DNA from 2 places in the Peribacillus sp. Aquil_B1 genome. Region 2 is predicted to be linked to the other one. Evidence: a T-box and tRNA genes for the amino acid it is inferred to sense, from the RefSeq annotation. Region 2 holds a T-box; the other holds one or more tRNA genes.
What was found. A T-box is a leader RNA that pairs with one kind of tRNA and senses whether it is charged. The one in region 2 lies ahead of glyQ (glycine--tRNA ligase subunit alpha), so its partner is inferred to be a tRNA-Gly.
Positions count from the first base shown of each region.

Region 1: it has a tRNA-Gly gene. The T-box ahead of glyQ (glycine--tRNA ligase subunit alpha) is inferred to sense a tRNA for this amino acid. The anticodon was not compared.

Region 1 is NZ_JAKXEE010000001.1:80,019-95,136, reverse strand. It holds gene MPH60_RS00525 (FecCD family ABC transporter permease) at 62-1,069, opposite strand; gene MPH60_RS00520 (FecCD family ABC transporter permease) at 1,066-2,076, opposite strand; gene MPH60_RS00515 (iron-hydroxamate ABC transporter substrate-binding protein) at 2,143-3,063, opposite strand; gene MPH60_RS00510 (ABC transporter ATP-binding protein) at 3,014-3,862, opposite strand; gene nfsA (oxygen-insensitive NADPH nitroreductase) at 4,131-4,880, opposite strand; gene trmL (tRNA (uridine(34)/cytosine(34)/5-carboxymethylaminomethyluridine(34)-2'-O)-methyltransferase TrmL) at 4,952-5,440, opposite strand; gene MPH60_RS00495 (amidase domain-containing protein) at 5,508-6,365, opposite strand; gene queG (tRNA epoxyqueuosine(34) reductase QueG) at 6,545-7,684, opposite strand; gene MPH60_RS00485 (B3/B4 domain-containing protein) at 7,791-8,459, shown strand; tRNA gene MPH60_RS00480 (tRNA-Gly) at 9,252-9,325, opposite strand; gene MPH60_RS00475 (YbjN domain-containing protein) at 9,516-9,929, opposite strand; gene MPH60_RS00470 (FUSC family protein) at 10,095-12,047, opposite strand; gene MPH60_RS00465 (NADP-dependent oxidoreductase) at 12,296-13,324, opposite strand; gene mgtE (magnesium transporter) at 13,688-15,046, opposite strand.
Region 2 is NZ_JAKXEE010000001.1:1,006,664-1,021,781, reverse strand. It holds gene dnaG (DNA primase) at 1-569, opposite strand, end outside; gene MPH60_RS05050 (YaiI/YqxD family protein) at 621-1,076, opposite strand; gene MPH60_RS05045 (pyruvate, water dikinase regulatory protein) at 1,589-2,398, opposite strand; gene MPH60_RS05040 (helix-turn-helix transcriptional regulator) at 2,427-3,065, opposite strand; gene glyS (glycine--tRNA ligase subunit beta) at 3,226-5,295, opposite strand; gene glyQ (glycine--tRNA ligase subunit alpha) at 5,282-6,178, opposite strand; T-box leader at 6,276-6,452, opposite strand; gene recO (DNA repair protein RecO) at 6,511-7,263, opposite strand; gene MPH60_RS05020 (YqzL family protein) at 7,297-7,440, opposite strand; gene era (GTPase Era) at 7,540-8,469, opposite strand; gene MPH60_RS05010 (cytidine deaminase) at 8,462-8,860, opposite strand; gene MPH60_RS05005 (diacylglycerol kinase family protein) at 8,900-9,277, opposite strand; gene ybeY (rRNA maturation RNase YbeY) at 9,255-9,731, opposite strand; gene MPH60_RS04995 (HD family phosphohydrolase) at 9,728-11,890, opposite strand; gene MPH60_RS04990 (PhoH family protein) at 12,069-13,031, opposite strand; gene yqfD (sporulation protein YqfD) at 13,035-14,222, opposite strand; gene yqfC (sporulation protein YqfC) at 14,238-14,522, opposite strand; gene MPH60_RS04975 (hypothetical protein) at 14,654-15,118, opposite strand, start outside.

The DNA.
Region 1 (15,118 bases), 930 kb from region 2:
GCGGAAGCACTCAAAAACATAAGATCCCCTGAAATCATTCAGGGGATTTTTTAGCAAATTGTTATTTTTTCAACAATAAATACATGAAATAAGGAGCACCGATCAATGCGACCATGATACCTGCAGGAATCCCCTCGGGTTCAATGATATTACGGCCTATCGTATCGGCAAGCAGCAATAGCCATCCACCGATTAAAATGGCAACCGGAATGAATAGTTGATTTCGAGGTCCTACCAAGGATTTTGCTATGTGCGGGGACATAAGTCCAATGAATGCAATTCCGCCTGTAACAGAAACGGCTGCCGCTGCCAGTGCCACAGCCGTGATCAGCAGGACGATCCGCTCCTTTTCAATCGATACACCGACCCCAATTGCGACCGGTTCATTTAAGCCAAGCAAATTCAAACGATTTGCTTTATATAAAGTGAATGGAATGAGGATGATTAACCATGGAATGATTGCCCAAATGAAAGGCCAATCCGTGCCCCATATATTTCCCGCCAACCATTTTGCGATGAAATCGACCTTCGCTCGTTCCGCTGACGAAATGAGGACAATCATCAGGCCTGAAAGCGCCATTGAAAAACCTACGCCGATCAACACTAACCGAACGGGTTCAAGGCCACTCTTTCTCTTGTATGAGAGGATATATATTAAACAGGCCGTCAGTAACGCTCCGATAAAACCGACAAGCGGAACCATATAAACAAACGAACCAGCGTCAAGCGGGAAAAACAGAAAGAAAGCGGCAATGGCAACACCTGCTCCTGAGTTGATCCCGATTATTCCTGGATCGGCTAAATCATTACGTGTGATCCCTTGCAGAATGGCTCCCGACAGTGCAAGGGCCATGCCTGCTAAAAGGGTGATGATGATTCGCGGCAAGCGGACGGAAAATAATATGAATTCCTCTTTAAACGTCCCTTGCCCGAAGAGCGTTGGAAACAGTCGCCCTAAAGAAAGATTTGAATATCCCGAACACGTCCCTATAATGATCGTAATGATGATGAGTGCAGTTAATGCACCTATTATCCAACGCTGTTTTTTGACTAAAGCTGAGTGGATCATGAGAATGCTTTACCTCCTTTACGCACGATTAGGAGGAAGAAAGGTAAACCTATCATCGCAACAACCGCTACCACAGGTGTTTCATATGGAGAATTGATGGTACGGCCGATCGTATCGGCAAGCAGCATGAAAGTGGCTCCCAAAATCGCAGACATAGGAAGGATGAATCGATAGTCCGTACCCACGATAGCCCGAACAATATGGGGGACCATTAACCCGATGAACACCATATTTCCAACAAGCGCAACGGCAGCTCCTGCCAGGAGAATGATGACCACGAAAAGGACCACCTTTATTTGTGTTGTCTTTTGCCCTAAGCCTACCGCCACTTCTTCACTTAAGCTAAGTATGGTGAGCTGTCTGGAAAAGATAAGGGAAATCAGGATGCCTATTAAAATGAACGGCACGATTACGCGAAGCTGCTCCCATGAAGTTCCGATATTCCCGCCAGCTGTCCACATCGAAACATCTTTTGATACCTTGAAATAAATGCCGACCCCTTGCGAAACGGCAAATAGGAATGCAGAGACTGCAGAACCAGCCAATACGATCCTTAATGGTGAAAATCCTCCCTTTTTGATCGCACCGATTCCGAAAACCATGGTTGCCCCGACAGCGGAACCTATAAAACACGCAATCATGATCCCTAAATTATTAGCATTTGGAATAAATGCCAAAGTAATGGCGAGACCTGCATTGGCTCCTGCCGTCAATCCAAGCAACCCCGGATCGGCAAGTGGATTCCTGGTCATCCCCTGCATGATGGCACCAGAAACGGCAAGCGCTGCACCCACGAAGATTGCTCCCACTTCACGGGGGAAACGGATTTCCCGGATGATTGAAAGCTTTTCACCGACAGCATTTGATGTCAGTGCTTGCCAGACATCTTTTACAGTAACATCAGCCGCACCAAATGCCATTGAAATAATGAACATGCCTATGAATACAGCAATCCCTATGATCAGTTTATATATAAATGGGATGAAACGTTGATTTTCTTTAGTCATCTGTCTCTCTCATCTCTTTTTTATAGAATAAAAGGAGAGGAAATGGATTTCCTCTCCCTCGCTGTATTATTTTCCAAGAAAACTTTTGGAAAAGAAGTCTAATTGATAATCTAATGTTATTGGGTCATTGAAGTAGAATTCTTTCGCATTCACTTCAAATAGTTTATTGTTTTTAACAGCAGGAATGTTTTTATACGTATCAGTTTGTTGGAATGAATTGTCCTCGTCTTTATTATTACTCAAAATAACATAATCACCAGCATAGTCTGCCAGAACTTCTAAAGACAAAGCAAAGTAACCATCTTTCAACGCTGCTTCTTTTACTTTTTCAGGCATGGCCAACTTCATTTCCTGATAAAGGATTTCCGTTCCACGACCCCAATTATCGCCAAATACATAGAACTGTTTGTCAAACTTTTCGAATACGGAAACGGTTGTATCTTCACCGATTTTGGCTTTAATGTCTTCACCGGTTGTTTTTGCCCGTTTTTTGAAATCATCCACCCAAGCTTGGGCTTCTTTTTCTTTATTCAAAAGCTTGCCAATTTCTACGTGCTGTGTTAAATAGTCCACTTTTCCGTATGTATACGTTACGGTCGGAGCAATTTCACTTAATTTATCAACATTTTTAATCGTTGATAAACCAATGATTAAATCCGGATCCAACTCGATGATCTTTTCCAGGTCTTCGTCCGTCACTTCTTCGACATCTTTTAATTCCTTAAAGTTCGGGTTCATTTTAGACCATGAATCGACACCTACAAGGTTTACATCCAAAGCCATTACGTTACCTGCGAAAGTAGATAGCACTAAAACACGCTGAGGATCGGCCGGAACTTCAACAGGGCCATTTTCAGATTGGTAGGTGATGGTACCTGATTTTTCCTTTTTGGAAGCCGGGCTTTTTTCTTTTTCGGCTGACTCGTTGCCACAAGCACTAATAATTAACACTAACAGCAGTATAAACGGGATCATTATCTTTTTCATTTGTCGTCAAATCTCCTTTTAGTAAATTGTATGTGCTGCACATTGGTTTGTTCGTTCGTTGATCTCGTCCGATTACCGCATCAATTTGGAATACTTCCTTAAGCACTTCATGAGTGATGACTTCTTCACAATCTCCTGCTTTGACTATTTCCCCGTCCTTTAAGGCAATGATATAGTCGGCAAAGCGAGCAGCTTGGTTTAAATCATGAAGAACCATGACAATTGTACGTCCCTGTTCTACATTCAGCCTTTGTAATAATTCTAGAACCTCCAGCTGATGTGCCATATCCAAATAGGTGGTCGGCTCATCAAGGAAGATGATTTCCGTTTCCTGGGCAAGGGCCATCGCAATCCAAACACGCTGGCGCTGACCTCCTGATAGAGCATCCACCGGACGGAACTTGAAGTCTTTCGTGCCGGTCACTTCAAGTGCCCAATCAATCACATCATAGTCTTTTTGGGTCAGGCGCCCAAAACCTTTTTGATAGGGAAAGCGCCCATATGATACGAGCTCCCCAACCGTCAATCCGCTTGCACTCTCGGGTGTCTGCGGAAGTATGGCCATTTTTCTTGCAAGGATCTTAGTGCTTTCTTTTAAGATATTCACCCCATCTAAAACAACCGTACCTGATTGATTGGGAATGATTCTGGTCATCGCTTTCAAAAGTGTCGATTTCCCACATCCATTTGAACCGATGATCGTCGTGATTTTTTTATCTGGAATTTCCACACTGAGATCTTTTACAATTAAACGTTCACCATAACCAATATTTAAAGCCTCTGTATATAGGCGAAGCATTTTTTAACCTCCATTTACTGAAAAATAGGTAAGTAAAAACTCAAATGAAAATGATTATCATTATCCACTACTTAATTACTATAATTCTATCTAAATATATTGTCAATGGTAATTTCATGGGCATATAAGAAGAAATCCTGACTGGATTTTTTGGGCCAGTCCGGATTACCGAGTGACAAATGAACACAGTAAAGATCCCGGAAATGTTTCCGGGATCTTTACTCCATACTCAGGACTTTGGAGGATGTCCATTATGGGAAAGGCATAATCAATGTTTCTTAAATCCTTGCTTCTCAACATATTCTTTCATGTACAACCTGCTTTTCTTTCCAAGCATTCCAGCCATTTGCTCGGTCCAGGTGTCTTTTCGTTTACCTTTAGTCCGTTGCTCGTAATAGCTGGAAATCGTTTCATTATACTCTTCAAGTTGTCCGATGAACTCTTGCCTATCCTCCTGATATCCATTTTCATGATAGATATTGGCCAGCGGCAAACGCGGCTTTTTATCCGAACGGTTTTTCGGATATCCGACAACTAGACCGAATAATGGCATAACGCGATGCGGTATATTCAAAATCGCTGACACTTCCGGGAGATTATTGCGGATCCCGCCTATATAGCAAATGCCAAGATCCATCGATTCTGCTGCCAATGCCGCATTCTGAGCCGCAAGAGCAGCGTCAATACAGGCAACCATGAACTTCTCCGTACTTTCAATTGATTCGGACAGGTCAGTGTTTTCCATTTCGGAAACCATATCCTGACGATATAAATCGGCACAAAAGACGAATAGATGTCCATTCTTCTCTACATATGCTTGTGGTCCGGCAAGTTCAGCAAGCTTGGCTTTCTTTTCCGGATCGGTTACCCCGATGATTGAATACGCTTGAATATAACTTGAAGTCGATGCAGCTTGGGCACATTCAACAATCGTGTTGATTTGCTCATCAGACAACAACTTGTCCTCAAAAGAACGTATGGAACGGTGATCTAAAATCTTCTCAATAAAGTTATTCAATGCTCCCACCCCTTAAGAATATGTATCCATCATCGGGGCTGAAATGCCCCCGATGATAGTATTGATGAAACTCAACCTTTTGTTTTCAAATCCAAATCACGGTAATTTTGCTGTCTAAGTGCTTCATAAACCAAGATGGCAGCCGTGTTCGACAGATTAAGTGAACGCACTTTATCCGTCATTGGGATCCGCAGGCACCGATCCATATTTTCTTGGATCACCTCTTTCGGGAGACCCGTCGTTTCTCGGCCAAAAATGAAGTATATCTCACTGTCTTGATCACTGTAATCGAAGCTGGAATGTGGCTGCTCTCCAAATTTCGTCAAGTAATAAAATTCACCGCCGGCATTTCTTTCATAAAACTCTTCTAACGAATCATAATAATGGATCTTTACATTCTCCCAGTAATCGAGCCCGGCCCGTTTGAGCTGTTTGTCATCCGTCGAGAAACCGAGCGGGCGAATGAGATGTAAAGACGTATCCGTCCCTGCACACGTTCTTGCGATATTTCCTGTATTTGCTGGAATCTGTGGTTGATATAAAACTACATGTATTGACACTTCATTTTCACCTCTAGTTTGAACTTCACCTTAATTATAGCATTAAACAAAAAAGACTAAAAACCAATCAACCTCCATCCAAAATCACAAAAAATTTATAAACGATGTTCGGTGTGTATCTGGTTGAATCCTCATATGTCCAATAGCGGTGACGGCTGTTCATCGTATGTGCATTCACTAGGGGCATCCCGTCCTGATCCTTCGCCGTTACGATCAAGTTATGATCAAACCGTCCGTCCCCTTCGAAATCTATGCAGAGGATATCTCCCAAATTCAATTCCTTGGCAGACTCGACCTGCTTTGTCCTTATGGCATTCCCGGCTTTAAGCAGATGATATAAAGCATGGGCCGTCGTCCATGTATAACTCCAGCTTTTCCCTCTCATCCACCAGCCCTTACTTTTGTTTGGCGCCCCCCACATCGGTATGCCTCCCGCATGTAAACATTGAGAAATGTAATTCGTACAATCATCAGTGAATTTATGATAAGCGGGATTGAATTCGTTCCACCAACGCTCAGCATATTGGACGGCCTTCATTCGATCATACTTATATGCGAGACGATCTGCGCCTGGATCACATTTTGGCGGTGCCTCTTCGGTTTCAAAGCTGGGAAACAGCTCATGTTCATCCACTATATACCCATTTCGAAAACGGGCCTCCCTTTCTTCCATTTCTTCTTCTATATAAAATGAATCCTCCTGTTTCAATAAATATTGCAGGTGCACATGATATGTCAGAACTGTATCATTGTCTTCCTTTCTTTTCGAATGTACCTTACCTGCCGCATTCACCCGAACAATTTCCGCCGCACGGTTCCTCATCACTTCCTTCTTCAAATGTAACTTCCTTTCACCCCGTTCTAAATCATCGGAAGTATAAAACTCCACTCTTTCTTGTAAAAGGCGTTGCAATTGTTCCCTCAAGTTCATGCCCTCCTTCTTACCATCTATGCTAATGTGTATGTATGTAGGCATGGACAAAAACACAATTTCATAAAATGTGGGAGTTTCAACTTTTAAAAAGGCTTCCTCGAAGGTAACGATATATTTTAAGCCAAATAAAGCCGCCCGTTAATATTTACCGGGCGGCTGCATTTTAGATATCATTTTGTTTCCAAGGTAAACTGCAGTCCTTTCTCAATTTCCGCCAGTACCTCTTCATCCGTTTCCTTCATTCGTGCTTCTTCCAATGCGGAAACAGCCTGCTCCCGGCCAATTTTCCCAACTGCCCAGGCCGCCGTCCCCCTGATGACAGGCCGCGGATCATCCTTCATGACCTGTATCAATTGTGGCAATGCCGTTTCATCTTTGAAATGGGCCAATGCTAAAATGGCATTTCGTTGGATTGGTTTTTTACCGCGCCAAGAGCCAGATACATGGCCGTATGTCTCTTTGAAGTCCCGATTTGAAATCGTAAGCAGGGGTTTCAACAGCGGTTTCGCCAGCTCCGGGTCGGGTTCCATCTCTTCATGAAAATGAAAATCCATTCCTTTATTTTTCGGACAAACGGTCTGGCATGTATCACATCCATACAAACGATTGCCTATTTTCGTCCTGAACTCATCCGGCAGGAAACCTTTTGTTTGCGTTAAGAATGCGATACAACGCTTGGAATTTAGCTGCCCGCCCTGAACGAGCGCACCAGTCGGGCAAACATCGACACATTTATTGCATGTCCCGCATTGATCTTCCATCGGTTGATCCGGTTCAAAAGGCAGGTTGGTTATCATGTCTCCCAAGTATACATAAGAACCGAATTCCGGTGTGATGATCATACTGTTTTTTGCACTCCAGCCAATACCTGCACGCTCAGCCACTGCCCTGTCTGATAATTCGCCCGTATCGACCATGGATTTCATCATTGCCCCTGGCACTTTATCTTTAATGAAATCCTCAAGCAACTGCAATTTATTACGAAGAACGGTATGATAATCCGTTCCCCAAGACGCCCGGCAAAAGATCCCCCGGCGCTCACTTTTTGTACTTTGCGGAGCATTCTTCAATTTCGAAGGATAAGCAAGCGCAATCGAAATGATCGATTGCGGTTTATCGAATATCAATTCTGGCCTTACCCTTTTTTCTATATCAGCTTCTTCAAAGCCTGACTGATAATCCAGCTCTTGTTGACGTATCAACCGACCTTTCAACTCGGTAAAGGCCGTGGCCGACGTAAAGCCGATTTTATCGATGCCGATTTCCTTACTATATAAAATCACTTCTTGCTTGAATGTGTTCATATCCATATTAATCACCTACGTTCATTCAGTATTCCCATTGAAAGCTTGAATCTTTTTCAAACCATTGCTATCTATGATAAACTAATTGCAATCATTTTTGGAGGTGAAACGGTTGGAAATTACCATATCAGCTAATCTTAACAGTAAAATCCCTCAATTCAAAGTTGGGATCATTACATATGAAAACATCGAAGTAGGTCCCTCCCCGCAAATGGTTAAAGGAAGACTTCAACTATTTCAGGAAGCCCTTTTCTTCGACCTTGAAGAAAAGGAATTGACCGACTTTTCCGGCATTAAAGTGTGGCGGGAGATTTTCAAGGCTACAGGAACAAATCCGTCACGGTACCGCCCCTCCGTGGAAGCTCTTTACCGCCGCGTAAAAAAACAGAATTACTTAACACCCATCCATTCAGCCATCGATTTAAATAACTTCTTTTCGCTGTTATATGAAGTTCCGATCGGCATTTATGATGCGGAAAAATTATCAGGGGACATCTCGATTAAGATCGGCGAAGCGTCAGATGGTTATGAAGGTTTGAACGGCCGCTTGAATTCCATGGAAAATATGATTACATCAGCCGATCATGTGGGCGCCTTCGGAAGTCCTTACGTTGATTCAGAACGCACGAAAGTCACCGAGGAATCGAAAAAGGCCATCCAAATCATTTATTTACAGCCCAATACTCCAATCATGGAAGCAGATCAGCTAACGAAATCCTTGATGGACATGTTCCTTGAAATCCATGGTGGTGAAGGGACTTACTCGATTGTAGAAGGATAATTAAAAATTGACGAAAATAAACCCTTTCCACAATCGGAAGGGGTCTTTTTATGATTTTTCCAATTAATTAAACCAGTGCCATAGTATCCTTTTATTCAACCGATCGATCCATCCCCTGAAAAAGGCTGGAATTTATGAACATAAAGGATATTCACTCATATCATTACTACAAGCTTAGGTAAGTACATGACAAATAATATTTAAAGAAGCGAACACACCACAACAATGGTTACAGACGTAGGCAAATTAATAATAGTTGCTGTTGATTTTTCGCCGACTGCTTGCCAAGCCTCATCAAAGCAAGCTTCTTTGAATCCCGTCTAGCCAGTTATTCGGCAGGAGTGTCGCAAATTTCTTCCATCCAGTAAGGATTACTGTAAAAAAATATGAAGATTAACCTAGCTTAAACTTGGTTCGGATGAGTCCACCCTGCGTTTTTTTCTTAATAACATTTCAGTTGATTCCAGCCGGAGCACTTTTGTTTCAACCTACACGACTCCCCACACTTTTTTGGTCGGTAAACCGCAACCATAACAATGGTTACATAGCCTGGCACCTCTTTCTCTATCCCATTAACAGTCGCTAAACAGACTTCGACTTCACAACTTGCCAGTTTGGACAAAAAAACTCCGGTTTTCGTTTGCGTATGACATACGGGAACACTGCTTTCATAAAATGCAGGTAATTTGGACAATAAAAAAATCCCACTGTAAACAGTAGAATTCTTGTAATAATATTTAAACGCAAAGCTTCGTTCTCCAGGTAACGAAACCCTACGTTATGAGTATGTATTGGAGCGGGTGAAGGGAATCGAACCCTCATCATCAGCTTGGAAGGCTGAGGTTTTACCACTAAACTACACCCGCATATTCTTGTAGAAGTTTGTCGAATTACCAATCAACAAAATTAATTATATAGTTTAATGTGAAAAAATGCAATAGTTCTTTTAAAAAAAATTAATAATTAGCGTATTGTAACGTTAATATATTCATTCACTCTAGTAAAAATGTTAAAAAGTCCCCTGATTCAGAGAACTTTTTCATCCTTTATGATGATTTAAGACCAAATGACTTCCATTAGCCGCGGATAAACCTGCTGTGCCGTTTCAAGCAGCATGATTAACTTCCTGAACGCCAGATCCGGTACGATATCCCCTTCAATGGAGTATGAATACCGAATGGAAATGGTCCCATTTTCCTCATACAGCTTAGAATACCTAAAATTAGCATTATATTCATTCAACAGTGTATGTACGGCCTGTTTCTTTTCAGGATTCTTCAATTCGGCGACATTAAAGCAAAATAAGTCCGCCACATTTTCATCTTGATTGAAAGCAAATACTAAAAGAACCTTCCACCCGTCCTTTAACTTCTGCTCAGCCCTAAAAAAGGTGGTGCCATCTTCATTCAACTCATTCATATAGATTTTCTCACTAGTTAAAAAATCACGAAATTTAGCAACGTTTGACATGGTTCATCACCTTTCTCTTTGTAATTACATTTTATAATGAAAACTGGCATTTTTACAGACTTTTCTATAACTCTTCCAATTTCATCCTATTAATAGAGGTGAAGAATCACTCATTTCAGGATAGGGATTCAAATATGAACTCCCATAAGAGGATCAATGGATTGATTAGCCAGTTGCTTCTCCGCAAAACTGGAGCGCATCTTGCAGGTCCAGAATTTCCTGGCGGATTTTTGAGTATCCTTCTATTTCTGGCACTTCTTTATTCGTAAGTGATCGACTTTTATCGGCCGCTATCGCCATGGTTTCGAAAACATACAGCAATTGAGCAAGCTCTCGCTCTGAAAGGATTGGCCGTTCAGAGGATTTTAAGCTGGCATTTAGATAATATCCCAACTGTTCTATCGAAAATATAACGGGCCAAAGAGATTCCAAGCTAGCCTTGTTTTTGAATATCTCACCAAGGGATGCATTGTAGACGGTTAATAGATTCACCATATTTGTTTGCATTTTGTTCCTTTCACTGCTTTCATCAATTGCAAGGTCATTATCTTTTTCAGAGAACGCCATCAATAATAGCTGCCCCTGGCTACGAATCGTTTTGGCTATTAAATGATTGAGAAGACTGGATGCCGAACGACTTCCGAGCAACAGCGACCCAAGAAGACCTATCAAGCTTCCAACGACAATATCGGTTATCCTTACAGTCGCAAAAAAACCGAAATCATAGCTTTGAGATGAATATTCCGCCATGATCAATGCAGAAGGGGTAAAAAACATCGCCGCCAATCCATAATTCCGAACGATGAAAAGCTCTGTAATGAATGTCAAAGATAAAATGATCAGAACGATGATGAACTCGTTATGGACGGCTGCTAGAATTAAACTTGCTATCAGGAGTCCGATGACCGTCCCGAAAGTCCTTTGGACCGCCCGATGGAATGTGGCGATGATGGTCGGACCCGACATTACGGCCGCACAGGATAAGGGAATCCAGTACGAACGGTTAAAATCGGCAGAATAGGCGATGATTGCCGCAATGGTAAGGATTGTTCCATATCGAACGGAAGAGAGGAAAACAATGGAATTCTTATCGAACGCCCCAAGAAAAATGGTTTTTAAAGAAGGCTTGGAGATGGTTGCTGCTTGATCGATTTTATGCACAGGTTCATTCATGATGGCATCTGCATCGTAAATCATCATGAATAACTCTTCCACCTCATAAGTCATTTGGTCTGGTTGAAGGATCATTTTTTTATTCTTTGTTCCAGATGCAATGGAACCGGCCAAGGCACGAACGGATTGACCTAATTCTGGCGGCATCACGATCTTTTTGTTCAAGGTAATCTCCAGAGCCTCCAAGAATATGGCATTTGCATGTTCATTCAATAGATATAATCGCTTCAACTCATCTTTACTTCGCCTGTTTGAAACCCCCGCTAACAGTGTATCTTCAGCGTGTTTCATCGCCAATACCGTTCTCTGTCTTGCTTTATTGAATGTCTCGGTGCCCATGGAATCAAAGAATGCCCCCAATTCTATGTACACCTTTTCTACCGCAAGCGATTCTGGTCCATGAGGGTTGAAAAACCAGCCTAACATACAGATTATCCATGATAGTGCCCCACCCATTAAAACGAGGACACCACGCAATGGGGCCAGGCTTTGGTCAACGGGCATACCTGTCGCAAGCGCAAAGCTCAAGACGAAGAATACCGCCGAAGGACCGGTTATCTTTAATGCACCAAATACAAAAAAAACACTGGCCCCGATGATACCCATCATTATGGCCGTTCCTAATTGGTATGGAGCCAAAAGCGTCCCTAAAATAACAGATAAAGCAAGACCCACCATCACAAAGAAAATCTTTTTAGCTCTTTGGCGATACGGTTGGTTAAAAACGTATAAATAAGTGAAACCTCCTATCCCTGCAAGTAAACCGTACGATAAATTGCCGAATAATAATCCAATGAAAACAGGTAGTGCCGCAGCTATACCTGCACTTAGTGCTTTTATCCAAGGAAATGGATTCTTTTTTATTTCAAAAGCCTGTTTAAATGTCGTATGTATCGTATCCAATTTCAGAGATTCGGAAGAGGACCTATGCTTATTTTCACTCATTTTAAATCTATCCTTTCATTAAAGATTCCATTACCTCTGTAGTGAAAGCTATGTCTGATGAAGTGACTTCTAATAATTAATATCCTTCATATGGATCAAAAGATACCACTAAAGGTAATGAAGGATCATATTTTAACTTGAAAGGAAAACGGCCTTTCCCCGATTGAAAATCGAAAAAAGGCCGCTTTTGTCATAAGCTGCTTAAAAATCACAAAAAAGGACCTTCCTCAGCTTTATTTCCAGAAAACTTATAGTTGAGCGAATTCAGGTTCCGCAACTTTTACAAGCTGTTTACCGAGGTTCGTTCCTTTAAACAAACCTAAAAATGCATCAGGCGTGTTTTCGAACCCTTCAATAATCGTTTCTTCATACTTCAGCTTTCCTTCTTGAAGCCACTTACCTAAATCCGTAGCACCTTCTTGGAATCTAGCGGCATAATTTCCAACTGTGAAACCTTTCATTAGTGCACTTGTTTTGATCATCGCCGATTGCAGACGCGGTCCTAGATTTTTTCCTTCTGCGTTATACGAGGAAATCGCTCCGCATAATGGTATTCGGGCATTTGCATTCAAAAGTGTGAAAACAGCATCGGACACCTCGCCGCCCACATTATCGAAATAAATATCGACTCCATCGGGAACAGCATTAGCTAAATCTGTCGCAAAACTATCACTTTTATAGTTTACGGCTCCATCAAATCCTAGCTCTTTCGTTAAATACTCAAGTTTTTCATCTGAACCAGCGATGCCAACAACCTTCGCACCTTTAATCTTAGCAATTTGTCCGACTACTGAACCAACTGCTCCAGCCGCTCCTGAAACGACTACCGTTTCACCTTCTTGAGGTTTACCAATATCAAGCAAACCAAAGTAAGCAGTTAAACCGGTCATTCCAAGAATCCCTAAATGAGTTGTGACCGGAGCCACCTTCGGATCAATCACGCGGATTTCCTTTTCGGTAACAACTGTGTATTCTGCCCAGTCGATATTTCCAACAACGACATCCCCTTGTTTGAAGGAATTCGATTTGGATTCAACAACTTCAGCAACAACGCCGCCCGTAATGACTTTATTCAATTCAAATGGAGCAATATATGATTTGGTATCTTGCATTCTGCCACGCATGTATGGATCGACAGATAAATATAGTGTACGTACTAAAATCTCATTATCCTTTGGTGTGGGAACTTCACTCTCAACAAAGTTGAAATCCCCTTTCGAAGGCATACCTTTTGGACGATTTGCCAGGGTGATTACTTGTTGTTTAGTTTGTGTCATCATTGTTCCTCCTTGGTTTGAATACGTAATTTCGAAAAGAAGCGTATCACTGATGAAGTTCATAGGTCAAAGAATATGATTGGCTATTGCTTCCATAACACTCTTTATGTAGCCTTTCCTGAAAACCCCAAACTTGCTACAGCCTATTATGTCCCATGTTTTTCATTTCAATATACGGTTCACTCCTGAGAAAAATTTAACGGCCTTCCCCGATTGGATACCGAGAAAAGGCCGCAGCTTAAAACTCTATTTTTATCTTGGCAGATGTTCAATTGCACTTTCCCGATTTAAAACATCAGCCTGGACAATTTGTACTGCAATCATTAAGACCATGTTCGCCCTTTAAAAAACTTAATGGATCGTCTACATCAATTTTGAAATAAACATCGTGGCAATTCCAAAGTAAATAAGTAACGAGAGTATATCATTTAGTGTTGTAATTAGCGGACCGGAAGCTACTGCAGGATCGATGTTGAATTTATATAATACTAAAGGAATAATGGTCCCAGCTAAAGTCCCGATAATTAGTGTCATCACTAACGAACTTCCAACCACTAATCCCAGAACGGGATTTCCCTGCCAAACATAAGCTATGATGGAAATCAATATTCCACAGGTAATGCCTATTATCAATCCAACTTTCAATTCCCGTATAATAAGTCTCGTCACGACTCCTTTATCCGTATCACTAGTGATTAGGCCCCTTACAACAACAGCTAAAGATTGAGTACCTGTATTTCCAGTCATCCCTGCGATCATCGGCATAAAGAAGGCAAGAGCAACAACTTTGGACAATGTTTCTTCAAAACCGCTTATAATGGTTCCAGACACTAATCCGATAAACAAAAGTAAAATAAGCCAGGGAAGCCGGCGATATGCGGCCACGTGCGCCTTCGTGTCAAAGTCTATAGCTTTACCGGATGCCGATAATTTTTCAATATCTTCATTCGCTTCCTTGATGACAACGTCAATGATATCATCGACGGTTACAATTCCTAATAACTCATTATTTTCTTCAACTACAGGAATTGCTAAAAAATCATATCGCTCAATAACACGAGCTACCTCTTCTTGGTCTTCATAAGCAAAAACGGAGATAACCCGGCTATACATAATATCTTGAATTTTTTCAGATTCATCATGTATTATTAAATCCCGATATGAGACAACACCTACTAATTTTTTATCATGATCTATTACATAAAGATAATTGATCGTTTCCGAAAACTCCGCAAAGATTTTCAGTTTTTCAACTGATTCACGAACCGTATAATGTTGGGGGATCCAGACAAAACGGTTTGTCATTATTCGCCCTGCCGTTTCAGGCGGATAATTCATGATATTTTGAACGATTTTTGATTCTTCTTGTTTCATGCCTGAAAGAAGTTCTTCAATTTTTCCAGGGGATAGGTCCTCTAACAATGAAGCTAAATCATCATTATCCATTAAATCCATTACATGGCCGGATTTCTCTATTCCTAATTTACTAAGGATTTTTAATTGATGCACTTTCTCAACTTCTTGAATCAGTTCAGCGATTTGTTCTGAATCAAGTAATAACAAGAAGCGTGTATGGTGTTTTTCTGGGAGCCCCTCAAAAGTTCGCGCAATGTCATATGGTTGGAGTTCTTCTAATATTGCTTGAAATTCTTTCTTTTTTCCTTCTTTTAAAACCTTTATGATTTGTAAAGTCATTTGATCTTCCGTCAAGACTTTTATCATTTCGTCACTCACTCCTTTTTAGGGGGAGCCAAAAAATATTTCCCTTAAATATTAAGAGTAAAAAAATATTTA
Region 2 (15,118 bases):
ATAAGCCCTGCCTGCTCCATGTATTCCGCTGGAAACCCGCGTTTTAAAAGAAACTTGGACACGAAATCCCATGAATCCAAAGAGTAGCCAATTTGGAACTTTTCTATCGTCTCTTCAGTAAACCCGCGTTTAAGTAAATATTCGAGAGCATCCTGCCCCTCTTTCGTATTAACGAGGAGATGATGATAAAACTTCCTCAGCAGGTCATGTGCCTCAACCATTTGCTGCGAGCCTGCCGGCATGTTAGAACGCTTGGAATCCTTATTGATTTCAACATCCAAAGGAACATTTCCTTTTTCGGCTAAAACTTTTGCAGATTCCACAAAGCTGTAGCCTTCTATATCCATTAAGAAGGTAAAAATATTTCCCCCTGCCCCGCAACCAAAACAGTGAAAGATTTGTTTTTCCGTTGAAACGGAAAACGAGGGCGAGTTTTCACCATGAAAAGGACATAGGCCAAAGTAATTGCGGCCCTGCTTCTTTAACTGGACATACTCCCCAATTAAATCAACAATGTCAACTGCTTCACGAATTTGATTAATTTTCTCATCTTCTATACGGCCATTTATCATTTTTCCACCTTGCAATATTGGTGATAGTTTTTAATTCGATACTGTTTCCTAATTCCCTGCAAAGTTCGACAATGTTTTCAAAAGTTTATTTGTAAAACAAGCACGATCTTCCTTCGTGAATGCTTTCGGCCCTTTTGTATGCTTACCCTGTCTGCGGAGTTTCGCCGACTGATAACGCATATCCAAGAGCATGAAAATATTCTCGTCCGTGTATTCTTTTCCCCTTGGCGAAAGGACATAAACGTTTTTCGGAAGCAGGGTTCCAGCCAAACCAATATCTGCAGTAACGACAATATCACCCTTTTTTACTGAGTTTACTATATAAAGATCTGCCGCTTCTTTGTCTGCATCGACATATACCCATTTACCTTCAGGGTTATTCATCATATTTTTATATGATGCAACAAAACAGACTTCAACATCGTGCAAACTTGCACAATGAAGGATTTCGTCTTTCACCGGGCATGCATCGGCATCGACGTGTATCGTAGGTTTATTATTCATAACTTCTAATTCTACATCTTTCTGCATAATCCTTTTTCTCCCCTAAACTTTATGAAGATATGGTGAATTTTCAGCATTGATCCAGAGAGTTTCCTCTAAAAGCGCACACATTATTCTCCAAGGAATACCTGCTCATTTAAGTGAAAGCGCATCTTTTGCCTTGAAAAAGACCGGCCCCTCCTAAATTATACGGAACATGTCGAATTATTTTTATGATAAAAACCTTGACATCTCATTAACCTTTAGTTTATTCCTTATTAATTAAGTCTAAACCTTAAGATTACTTTTTTCTCACAATTTTTTATTATAGTCTATTTGTTTAGAAGATGCCAACATTTAAATTCCGATTTTGTTTTCATGCAAATTAAAGGATTTACGGTTGAACACAACGAGGAATTTTATGTAATTATTTTGAACTTATTCTTTTTATTCCCTATTTAACCTTGGCATTAAAATGTGAGCTGACACATAAAGTGCCTAGCTCACATCTTGATTTACCTTAATTATAAGGATCAACGGTTTTTGTTTTGAAGAATATTGATTATCAAATTGGCTGTTTCTTCAACAGCTTTATTGGTTACATCAATGATAGGACAGTTCAACCTTGAAATGATGGTATCAAAGTATGTCAATTCTTCTTTTATGCGCTCCACATTTGCATAAATCGCATGATCATTAAGCCCAAGCGACTTTAATCGTTCTTTACGAATATGGTTCAGCTTTTCCGGGCTGATCTTTAAACCAATGCATTTCTCAGGAGGTACCAGGAACAGCTCTTCTGGAGGTTCCACTTCAGGCACTAAAGGTACGTTCGCCACCTTATATCGTTTGTGGGCTAAATACTGTGATAACGGTGTTTTGGAAGTGCGTGAAACACCGACAAGGACGATATCTGCACGTAATATGCCCCGAGGGTCACGTCCATCATCATATTTTACAGCAAATTCAATGGCTTCCACACGCTTGAAATAGTCATCATCCAGCTTTCTTACAAGACCAGGTTCATTAAGCGGCCCTTTTGGCGCCCTTTCCTCAAGGATGTCCATGAGCGGCCCTAAAATGTCATAAGCAGACAAATTTTCTTTCTCGACCTGTGCTTTCATATACGCTCTAATAGCCGGCTTCACAAGAGTATAAGCAATGATTGCCCCATCCAACTTAGCCAGTGATATCACTTCATCCACGTTTTGTTCATCTTCAATATACGGAATTCTCTTTATGGAAAATGCAGATCCCGAGAACTGGCTTGCAGCGGCTTTTGTAACCAATTCCGCTGTTTCCCCTACTGAATCCGATACAACATATATAATAGAACCGTTCATATTCTCCGTCATTCCTTTTGCAAGCCCCCTAATAGCCTTCATCAGCCAAAGCTACGAATGCTTTCGTAATATTGGTTTTTGTAATCCTTCCAATTACTTCATAGCCTTTTTCTGTGTCTTTGACGACCGGTAATGAGTCGATTTGTTTATCAATCAATTTTTTGGCCACATCAATCAAAAGGTCCTCTTTTGAACACATTGTAATATTGGGCATCCTAGTCATGATGATATTGACTGGAATGGAGTTAAGCTCTTGTTTCCCAATACTCGCACGCAACAAGTCTTTCCTCGATAAGACACCAACAAGCAATGCATGCTTATCGACCACGAACATTGTTCCGACATCTTCTAAAAACATCATGACGATTGCATCATATACGGAAATGCCCTCGTCAACAACGACGGGTATCGATTGGTAGTCTCGTACATAAAGATGGTTAAGGCTGTCGGTCAAAAGCTGTGTCCCTGACCTGCCTGTATAAAAATACCCCACTCGCGGCCTGGCATCAAGAAAACCTGCCATCGTTAAAATGGCTAGATCTGGACGAAGTGTCGCCCTGGTAAGGTTCAATCTATCCGCAATATGTTCTCCAGTAATCGGGCCGTTTTCTTTTACAATTTGTAAAATTTGCTCCTGACGCTTATTTAATTGGATTATAATCACCACCCCACTGCTTTCGCAGAGTAAAGTAACAAAATTTATTCATTTAATAATTATATACTAAATTATTTAATAAGGGCATTTTTGTCCTAATTATTGACCATTATCTTTTTAAGAAATCGGAAACCCTATTTAAAGTGTTTCCGATTTCCATACATCCTTTCGATCATGTAAGGATGATTTTATTCATGGCAGCAAAGCCTGCAACCAAATCACTGATTTCCTTCATTAAGGATAAACGGTTATTACGGATTGCTTCATCATCTGCCATGACCATTGTATTCTCGAAATATGACTCTATTTCCGATTGTAGCGAAATAAGCTGTTCAAACCGCTCATTCTCATCTTTAGATTCCATATAACGGATTGCCACATTTTGATATTTTACATATAACGCATTTTCTTGATCATTTTCAAAGGCAGAAGGATTAACTGTCACCTTATTGTCACATTTAACAGCAATGTTCATGACCCGACTTAATGCTTCCAGGCTTTCTTTAAACCCTGCTTCGTCCTTTTTAGCATTCAAGACATGTGCACGTTCCACGATAGAGTGGATATAACCGATCTCATTGAACAGAACTGCATCAATTAAATCGTAACGGATTTGCTGTTCTTGAAGCAGGTGTTTGACACGTGCTTTAAAGAATGTGAACATATCCGCTTTAACTTCTTCAAGATCACGTTTTAAGATGCCTTTTGATTCCAGTCCTTTAAGGCCTAAAACAATAAGCTCCTCTAGAGAAATATTCCATTTCTTCTCCGCTAGGATTTGGACGACACCGCTCGCCTGCCTTCTTAATGCGTAAGGATCCTGGGAACCTGTCGGAATGACGCCAATAGCGAAGAATGAAGACAAAGTATCCATTTTTTCAGCTAAACTCACAACCGCACCAATGACTGAAGGCGGTACATTGTCATCCGCATGTCTTGGCATATAATGTTCATTGATAGCCGCGGCCACTTCTTTTGCTTCACCTTTTAAGAGCGCATATTTTTCACCCATATACCCTTGCAATTCAGGGAATTCATAAACCATTTGACTCACCAAATCGAACTTGGCAATTGCAGCTGTACGAAGCGCCATTTCTTTTTCCGCCTTTAAATTCAAAGCATCCGCAAGGTCACCGGTCAAAGCAGTTACCCGGGCAGTTTTCTCGGCTAATGTACCGATTTCTTCATGATAAACGATGCTGTCAAGCTTTTTCAAAGCATCCGAAATTTCTTTTTTCTGATCTTCTTTGTAGAAGAATGCTGCATCCGATAGGCGGGCACGCAATACTTTTTCATTCCCTTTAGAAACCTTATCCAAATGGCGGTCATCGCCGTTACGCACGGTTACAAAGTGAGCAAGCAGTTTCCCGTCCTGATCCTTAACAGGGAAATAACGTTGATGTTCCTTCATCGATGTAATAAGCACCTCAGCTGGAAGCTCAAGGAATTCTTCTTCAAAATTCCCAAATAAAACCGTTGGATACTCCACCAAATTATTGACTTCTTCAAGCAGGTCTTCATCGACTGGGATGATCCAGCCTTTCTCCTGCTCAAGCTCTTTAATCTGATCCATTATAACTTGCCGGCGTTTATCTGGATCCGCCATAACAAATTGCTCTTTTAGCGTATCTTCGTACAGTTCCGGCAGTTCGATGCTAGCGCTATCGCCCAAGAAACGGTGTCCTTTTGTTTCTCGGCCCGTTTCCACATCAGCAATGCTGAATGGCACAATGTCATTGCCGAATAAGGCAATCAGCCATTTAATCGGACGGACGAAGCGGAGCTCCTGATTGGCCCAACGCATATTTTTCGGGAACGTCATGCCGCTGATGATTTCAGCAAGCTCAGATAAAAGCTGAACGGTCTGCTGTCCTTTTATGAATTTATTCACATGGACATATTCCACACCCTTTAGTTCTTTAAAATAAATGTCCTCTGAAGTCATGCCTTGACCCCTGACGAATCCCAATGCGGCTTTAGACCAGTTGCCTTCGCTGTCCAAAGCGATTTTCTTAGCCGGGCCTTTTGCTTCTTCTTCGATATCCTTTTGGGACTCTTCCACGTCTTTCACCAGTACGGCCAAACGTCTTGGGGTGGAAAAAGCCTCAACCGTTCCGAATTCAATCGCTTTTTCCGTTAGCCATTGCTGCACCTTATCTGACAACTGTTTCATTGATGCTGTCACAAAACGGGCAGGCAGCTCTTCCAATCCAATTTCCAATAACAAATCACGCTTGCTCATTTGTATTCTCCCCTTTCACTTTCAGAATCGGGAAGCCTAATTTTTCCCGCTCTTCATAGAAGGTTTTGGCAACCTTGCGCGCTAGGTTACGGCACCGGGCAATATAACCCGTTCTTTCCGTCACCGAGATGGCACCTTTGGCATCCAAAAGGTTAAATGTATGTGAACATTTCAAAACATAATCATATGCGGGATGTACAAGTCCTTCTTCCATTTGGCGATGCGCTTCCTTTTCATACATCGTGAAAAGCTGAAACAGCATATCAAGGTCGGAGGTTTCGAACGTATACTTCGAATGTTCGTATTCCGGCTGTCCAAATATATCCCGAACTGTGAATCCATCTGTCCATTCCAGGTCAAATACGTTTTCCTTATCTTGAATGTAAGAGGCGAGACGTTCGATCCCGTATGTAATTTCCACGGAAACCGGCTTGCACTCAAGGCCGCCCACTTGTTGGAAATATGTAAATTGCGTGATTTCCATTCCATCAAGCCACACTTCCCAACCGAGACCAGCACATCCTAGTGATGGATTTTCCCAGTTGTCCTCCACAAAGCGAATATCATGCTCAAGCGGATTTATACCTAATGCGCGTAAAGAATCCAAATATAACTCTTGGATATTGTCAGGTGACGGCTTCATGATCACTTGGAACTGATGGTGCTGATACAGTCGGTTAGGGTTCTCACCATAACGACCGTCAGCAGGACGGCGTGAAGGCTCCACGTAAGCTACGCTCCAAGGCTCCGGTCCAATGGCTCTCAGGAACGTGTATGGGCTCATCGTTCCTGCCCCTTTTTCGACATCATAAGCATTCATTAATATGCAGCCTTGTTCAGACCAATGCTTTTGTAACGTTAAAATCATATTTTGAATATTCATCGTACACCTCCAGGTTATTTAAAACGGCTCTTTTTAAAATCAGGTCGGAACCCATCACATTTTGGCAAACAAAAAACTCCCGTCCCTATGCGAAATGCATAGGGACGAGAGTTTACCCGCGGTTCCACCCTAATTGCCGTTTATTAAACGGCCTCTTTTTAAAGCAACATGCTCCGGAAACGCCCTTCCCTGTAAATCCATATCCCGGCTTCCACCGTCCCGGGTTCGCTTTTTATGGAGAATGACAGATACTCTTTTCCATCAACGCAATCTTCTTATTTTGATGATTAGAATTTTATACAAACTAGCATGGAATGTCAATAGGTCAGATCCTAAAACATATCTTTCATCGTATCAATCTGCTTCAGGAACTTTTTTGATTTCAAATTCAGACCAGAATATTCCTCATAATAAGCATCGATGATCTTCCGCAGTTCTTTTTTTGTTTCAGGCTTGACGGAAATGTTTCCGAGCCTTGATAAATCGAAATAATAAAAGATCCGCAGCAATTTGACGGCTGCAGGTGAAATTTTATAATGATAAGGGTCCTTCCCTAGGCAGCGGTGACAGATGAAGCCCGCTTCCCGAAGCGAGAAGGAGAATTCCCCTTCCGTTTCACCACATACAGCACATTGATTCAGCACTGGGTTAATCCCATTGACGGGCAGCATCTTCATTTCAAAAATGAATTTCAATACCTCTGCGTCATATTCTTCGTTTATGTAATGCAAGGTTTGCGAAAGCAACTCATACAAATATGGATTCGGTTTCTTATCCTCAACGCTTTTATCAAGTAATTCAACAATATAAGAAGCATAAGCAGTGGCAAAAAGATCCTCCCTTATGAAACGGAGTGAATCGACCATTTCGCCTTGCTGGAGACTTCCGAGTCCGGTAGACGTAGTTACAAGAAAATACCCGGAGCAAAAAAGCTGTGTGACGGCAGAAAGCCTGCTGTTAGGTTTACTGGCTCCTCTAGCCATAACGCCAATCTTTCCTAGCTCACGGGTATATATAGTAATGATTTTGTTATTTTCTCCATATGCAGTTCGCCTTATGACAATGCCCTCACATTTTTGGAGCATACCAAGACACCACCCATGCTCGCCAAGGCTAACCTATGAAACAGGAAAATCAATTTCTGCTAGCTCATCATTCAATACCAAGTGTCTTTCCTGTCTTTCGACTTCTATCTCCTTAAACAGCAAATAGGTGTCCACATTACCTGTTTCAGTAAATAACTCCCAGGTAAAATCCAACATATAAAGCCCACCTTTCATTTTTAACTAGCAATATGAATATCCGACCATATGATTAGCTTGACCGTTTTCCAAACTTTCATGACGCGTAAATTTTGTTAATTAATACTCGCTCTCATTGAAGCCATAATCGCGAAGCTGGCTTGCTTTGTTACGCCAATCCTTCTGCACCTTCACCCACAGTTCCAGGAAAACTTTCGAGCCCAATAAGTTTTCGATATCCACTCTGGCACGGCTGCCGACTTCTTTAAGCATTTTCCCTTGCTTTCCGATGACAATGCCTTTTTGTGAATCACGTTCGACAACGATCGTCGCCATGACATTAATGGTGTCGCTGTTATCCATTTTTTTGATTGAATCGATGACAACAGCCACCGAATGCGGAATTTCTTCCCGTGTCAGGTGCAGCACCTTCTCGCGGACCAATTCGGAAATGATAAAACGTTCCGGGTGATCGGTCACTTGATCAGCTGGATAAAACTGTGGACCCTCAGGCAAGTGTTCCTTGATTTGTTCAAGCAATGTCTCGACGTTATTTCCTTCAAGTGCAGAAATCGGAACGACTGCCGCAAAAGGGTAAAGCTGTTGGTATTTTTCAATGATCGGAAGTAAATCATCTGGATGCATCGCATCGATTTTGTTTACCACCAGGAAAACAGGCGTTTTTACGGATTGAAGTTTTTCAATGATAAACTCGTCACCGCGTCCGTATCCTTCAGTGGCATTGATCATGAAGAGAATCAAATCGACTTCCTTCAATGTATTCGTGGCCACTTTCATCATGAAATCACCAAGCTTATGCTTTGGTTTATGAATGCCAGGTGTATCGATGAAAATCATTTGTGAATCGTTTTGCGTAAGTACACCTTGGACCTTATTTCTTGTAGTTTGCGGTTTATCGCTCATGATGGCGATCTTTTGACCGATGACCCGATTCAGAAATGTACTCTTTCCAACATTAGGTCGTCCAATAATCGAAATGAAACCTGATTTGTAATCTTTTACTTGTGTATCATTAAATAATTTATCCATTCAAATCCTCCGGTGAAAAAGCTCCTGGAAGCAATTCCTGTACTGTTAGTTCTTTTATATCCCCATTTAAGTTGGTCAAAACAACCGGCATATCCTTTTCGCACAGCTCTGAAATAACCTGCCTGCATGCCCCGCATGGGGAAACGGGACCATCGGTATCTGCCACGACTGCAAGTTTAGTGAATTTTTTATCGTCATGGGCATAAGCACTGAATAAAGCTGTCCTTTCGGCGCAATTACACATGCTGTATGCTGCATTTTCTATATTACAACCATGATAGACCTTTCCATCAGCGGTTAAAAGGGCCGCCCCCACCTTAAATTTGGAGTAAGGCACATAGGCTTTATCCCTTGCTTTTTTAGCTTCCTCAATCAATTCTTTTGTATTCAATTCACATCTTCCTTTCAAATTGAGTACCATTTCGGCAATCTACAGGCCAAACTTAGGCAAAAAGATAATCAATCCAACTATTATAGAAAATATAGCATATATGAATACAGCTCCGGCTGCAATATCTTTTGCCTGCTTGGCAAGCGGATGAATTTGATCCGTTACCAGGTCCACTACTCTTTCAATAGCTGAATTAACGAGCTCCAACGTAATCGTACCGGCTATGGCCGCCAAAATGAAAAGCCACTCCATCCCATTCAATGAGAAGTACCAACCAAAGAATACGACAATTGCCGTTAACGCGAAGTGAATCTTGATATTGCGTTCAGTCCGAACAGCCTCCAAAATTCCCTGACAGGCAAAAGAGAAACTTTTTAATAAAGGATACCTTTTTTTACCCTTCTCTTGAAAGTCCATATTCTTCCAAGATCTCCTTTTGTTTTGTGAACATCACTTTTTCATCTTCTTCATTCATGTGGTCAAATCCTAATAAATGAAGAAAACCATGCAGTGCCAAAAATCCAAGTTCCCGGTCAAATGAATGACCATATTCTTCAGCCTGTTCTTTCGTGCGCTCAATGGAAATGATGATATCTCCTAACATGCGGGGCATTTCGGCCCCGACAATTTCCACTTCATCTTCTCCCATTTCTTCAAGTGCAAATGAAATGACATCTGTAGCTGAATCTTTATTGCGATATTCTTTATTGATTTCCCGAATCCTATCATTGTCTACAAATGTGACTGACAGCTCGGTGTCTTTTTCAATGTTTTCTTTTCTTGCCGCAAATTGCAGAATGCTTTCAACAAGGTGCTGAGCTTCCTCCGTTACTTCATTCGTTTCATCCATAAAATCGATAGCTAAAATCATTCTTTCACCTTCTGTCCTAATTTATCCGACTCCGGATATTCAATCCTGGAGTGGAAGATACCATTAAGCGATTCACATAAGGAATGCTTCACGATACTCAATTCTCTCATAGTAATGTCACATTCATCAAATTGACCATCCGAAATCCTGTCCTGAATGATGAAACTTACCAGTTCTTCAATCTTCTCGGGAGTTGGGTGCTTCATCGATCTCACTGCAGCTTCCACACTATCGGCTATGCCGATGACGGCTACTTCCTTCATTACCGCCCTCGGCCCGGGATATCGGTAGTCCGCCTCGAGTGTGGACTCATCTTGTTTTTTTGCCTTATGGTAGAAAAATTTCAATAAAGTGGTCCCATGATGCTGCTCTGCAATATCCACGATCTCTTTCGGGAATTTGTGACTGCGAAGCATCTCCCCGCCGTCTACGGCATGGGCAATGATGATATCCCGGCTCGTTTCCGGCTGCAGCCGATCATGCGGGTTCTCTTCATTCATCTGATTTTCGATGAAGAAATGCGGCCGCTTCGTTTTACCGATATCATGATAATAACTGCCGACCCTTGCCAGCAATCCATTCGACCCAATGGCTTCACAAGCCGATTCCGCCAAATTGGCCACCATCACGCTATGATGATATGTGCCCGGAGCCTCTATCAAGATCCTTCGAAGTAATGGATGATTGGGATTCGCTAGCTCGATGAGCTTAATCGATGATAAGATCCCGAAACCAGCCTCGAAAAACGGTAACAGCCCCATTGTCAAAACAGCTGAACCCACTCCAGAACCCATCGCAGCAGCAGCATAATACAAGTACTCCATTCTAGTATAATGGCTGTCCATAATAAAGATGAGCGAAAAAACAAATGCCATATTGATTAAAGCCAATAGCAGCCCCGCTACCAGTACCTTTGATTTGAAATTTGGCCTGGATAGAATGATGATTGCCGTCAATCCCCCGAAAATGATATAAAGCCCCATCGAGAAATCCAGATTTCCAGGTGTATCGCCATTAAATATAATCGTACCATACGAACCTAACAATATGATCATTGCCACCGCTAACTTATCATTCAATAATATCTTGATGAGCATCGCCGCCATGGCACCTGGAAAAATGTATTCCAGGTTCGAGTTTTTCAGGTCTGCCAGAATGCTGACCGTTTTCATGGTAGCCATCGAAAGGATAAAGACAAGACTGAAGATCATTAACTGATTGTACTTGTTATCCTTTTTGGAAACGGAATAGTAGAAATAGTAATAAAAAGCGGCAAAAGTCAGGAATATGAATAACAGCAGGCCGATATACGGGTAAATGGTAGACTCCGTATTTAAGAAACCTGCCAGTTCAAGCTGCCTATATACATCCCTGTCCACTAATTGATTTTCTTCAACGATGATTTGACCTTGAAGGATCCTGATTGGCTCCACGCTTTCAACCGCTTTCCTTCGCTGTTCTTCGGTTTTGTCCTTATCGAAAAATACATTCTGAATGATTGCCGTACGTGCAAGGGAAGTGGAGGCTTTTTTCATATCGCCGCTAATGCTCATATAACCCAATTCCTCTACAACTTTCTTCTTGGCATTTTCGACGTCACTTGCAGCGATTCGGGAGCTCATCACATTATTCACGGCTGTAATGGTTGAATCCTTCGCTATTTTCAACTCATCTTCATCCGCCTGCACTAATGCCAGGAAAACAGATTCCTCGATATTTTTATTCACTTCATCGGTCAATTTTTCTTTTAAAATGGAAACTTTTTGAGCATCCGTCTTTACGGGCTCTTTTTCGTCATCTTCTTTATGATCTTCATCGGGGTCCGTTTCCTTATTCACCTCTATTGCTGAATCGAAAATGGATGAAATCAGATCGACTTTATTTTTGGCATATTCTTTTTTTAAAGAATAAACATCCGCCACCTGTTTTGAAATCTCTTCTTTTTCCTGTTCCGTCTTATAGGTATCTTCCACAGTCTTTGTTGAACGTATGGTTTGTTCCGCAGGCTTAAAAAGCTCTACCTGGACCCTTTCCGGCTTGACATTGGAGAACATTAACCCATACGCAAACAAACCAAGTATGATGAACAAAAGCACTTGAAAAAAGCGATGGACCAACAGCCCTTTTATTTGAGTGAAAAATTTCTGGATACGATTCAAGGAAGGTCCTCCTAAAAAAATGATGTTTATTATTCTATATATGTAAAATCATAACAGTTTTTATGTGGATTTTCACCTTCGTATTGATAAATGAAGCTTCATATCCACTTTTTCCCCATAAAGTTTGTCATTTAGACACATCACGAAAAATCCGCCGATTGAAATGGCGGATTTTTTCTTATGACTTCGCCTGCTCGTAAGCAGTAATGATTTTGGCGACAAGCGGATGTCTTACTACATCACTTTGTTCAAAATAAACAAAGGAAAGGCCTTTAACATTCTTCAAGATCTCTTCTACCCGGACCAGACCCGACTTCATACCTTTCGGAAGATCAATCTGGGTCCGATCACCCGTAATGACCATTTTCGATCCGAAACCAAGCCGGGTCAAGAACATCTTCATTTGCGCTTCCGTCGTATTCTGGGCTTCATCCAATATGACAAAGGCATCTTCAAGCGTACGGCCCCTCATATAAGCCAGTGGAGCTATTTCGATCGTTCCGCGCTCTATCATCCTTAGCGTCTGTTCCATCCCTAGAAGGTCATGGAGAGCGTCATACAGCGGCCGTAGGTATGGATCTACCTTCTCCTTCAGATCACCAGGCAGAAAACCAAGGCTTTCCCCTGCTTCAACGGCAGGCCGTGTCAGGATGATCCGTTTAACATGTCCATTTTTCAATGCATTGATGGCCATCACTACAGCAAGGTAGGTCTTCCCGGTTCCGGCAGGCCCAATTCCAAATACAAGATCCTGTTTCTTTATAGCCTGGATATAGTATCTTTGCCCGATTGTTTTGACTTTAATGGATTTCCCCTTAGCCGTTTTAGCGATTTCTTCATCATATAATTCACCGAAATACTCCAATGTGCCTTTTCTTGCCAATTCAATTGCATAAAGCACATCTCTGGAACTGATTGCAATTCCTTTTCTGACCACTGTCAATAATGCCTTGAGGATTTCCTCCCCCATCGTTACCCGCTCGATATCCCCGGCAACACTCACCGCTTCACCCCGGGTAATGACGGAAATGCCTAGCTCCTCTTCGAGCACTTTTACATTTGCATCTCCATTGCCCAATAAAGCGATCGCTTCATTAGGTGATTCTATTTCCAGCTTAATTACTTTCACATCATCTGCCATTCGTTAGTCTCCTTGAATGATTGGTTGTCCAATCGCTATATCTTCAATAACTTGGTAATGTATAGATAATTTAACTTTACCATTCTCCATGCTTTCGTGCAAAATTTTTTCTTCGACGATTTCATCTTCCTCGTCTAAATGCTTTTTCAATTCAGCTTTAGCCATTTTCCTGCCTTCCTTCACCGCTTCTTTCTCCGTATAACTTCGTACAATATCTTCCTTGCTCCTTAAAGTCACTTGTTTATAGGAAATGGGCAATTCCCATTGAAGAAAGTGAAACGGCCTCATTGTCGTTTCTTTTTCCTGTTTTTCATATCCCGGATCCTTGAAACCCCATACCGGAAGGGAAAAGCCCCCCATTTTTAAAAAGTGCCTGCTCGTTTCATCTCCGTTAAAAACAGAAAACTTGGTTTTTAACGGAACTTCCACTTTTGCTTTATACCACGTTTTCCCTTTTATTACTCCCTGTGCGGATACAATTTCCTGTTTATCCTCTTTTCCAATCAATCCTGAAACAAGAAGCTGTCCCTTTCCTACATAATCATTCACATTAACAATAGATTGTCCTTTTTCAACGAACATATCAGTGATGATCGCTTTTTTAGAAGCTACCAAATTCTGTGGAGATGTTTTCTCGACCTCTTTAGGCTGACGTTTTTCTACAACCCGAAAATGGTATGTCGTTCCCTTTAGCTCTACCCCTACCCATGTCAATGCACCAATCCGGTCCGACAGCTTACGCTGAATCGTATCCACATCATCAACAAAGAATTGCACTTTACCGATCTTCACGCCCATCTTGTCCAATTCTTTCCGGATGGCATGCTCGGTTGCCGGTTTGGCATCTTGAACCTCGATGCCCCATACCATATTGGAAAGTACGAATATGCAAAGCAGGAAAGCGATCATCCCCGCTAAAAATCCGCTGTTTTTCATAACTCTCTTCAATAGGAAAGGGAAACCCTTTCCCTGCATGAACTTTACTTTACAATCACTCTTACGCATGACCTGACGGAGTTTTGGGATATCCCTGATATCCATATGGAAAATCAGGGATTCACTTCCGACACGCTTCACATCCCAAATATGAAGCCCCCTTCTCGTCAGCATATTGATCAGCCGTTCTGCACCTTTGCCATAAGCCTTCACCTTTACATAGCCTGTATAATAGTTTGTCCATTGGTTTTTCATGGAGACCTCCCGGGATCATTCATTGATAAAATAAACCTTATCAATTTTGCCTTCGAGCATGATTTCTTCCGGCAAAATCGTCTTTATGACAAAGGCATTTCCCTTTATCAGCAACTGCCCATTTTTCAGCATCAATCGCACTTCGCTGTCTGTAAAAGCCAATAAGCCACGATGGTTTTCAATATAAATATGTAATTGTCCAATCATTGTAATTCGCGGCAGGTCCATCATGACATCTTGCGGAAGGTCCATTGTTTTGGTCATAAGCTGTTTCACTTTTTTTCCCCAATTGCGTGCCATAAAAAAGAACCCCCTTTCATCTCAATGTATGAAATGAAAGAGGGTTCTAGCACAAAATTATAAGGGAATGAAAGTCTATTTTTTCATGCTCATTTAATGACGGGCTTAAAAAAGCCCCGGGCTCTGAATAATCACCTTCTGGACCTCTGAAGACTTCTCTTTGCCCTTGGCGGTCCCAGCACTTCTGACATGATGATGCCATCAATCAGCTGTTTTTTACCAAAAGACGGCCCTTGGCGATAGACCGGACTTTTATTATCAGAAATCGTTGATGTAAGTTGATCCGCCTTCGCTTTTTGATATAAACGCTCCTGGTCGTACTTCTGCTGAAGCCTTCTAAGCTCCGCAATTCTTTTGTTCGCATCGTTCGTCGTCTCATCGATCACTTCAACAGCCTGAGCTGCCTGCTGTTCGACTTTCCTTACAGGAGCAGGGGCTGGCCTTTGCTGCGGATTTCCTTGCTGCATTTCACCTTGAAGCTCCCGCATGACCTCCTGCCATTTCTTTTTCGGAGGCGTGTTAGGATCTTGATTCTGCTTTTTCTTTCCTAACATGGACGTTAAAATACCGATCAAGACAATGATAAGGAATGGGTT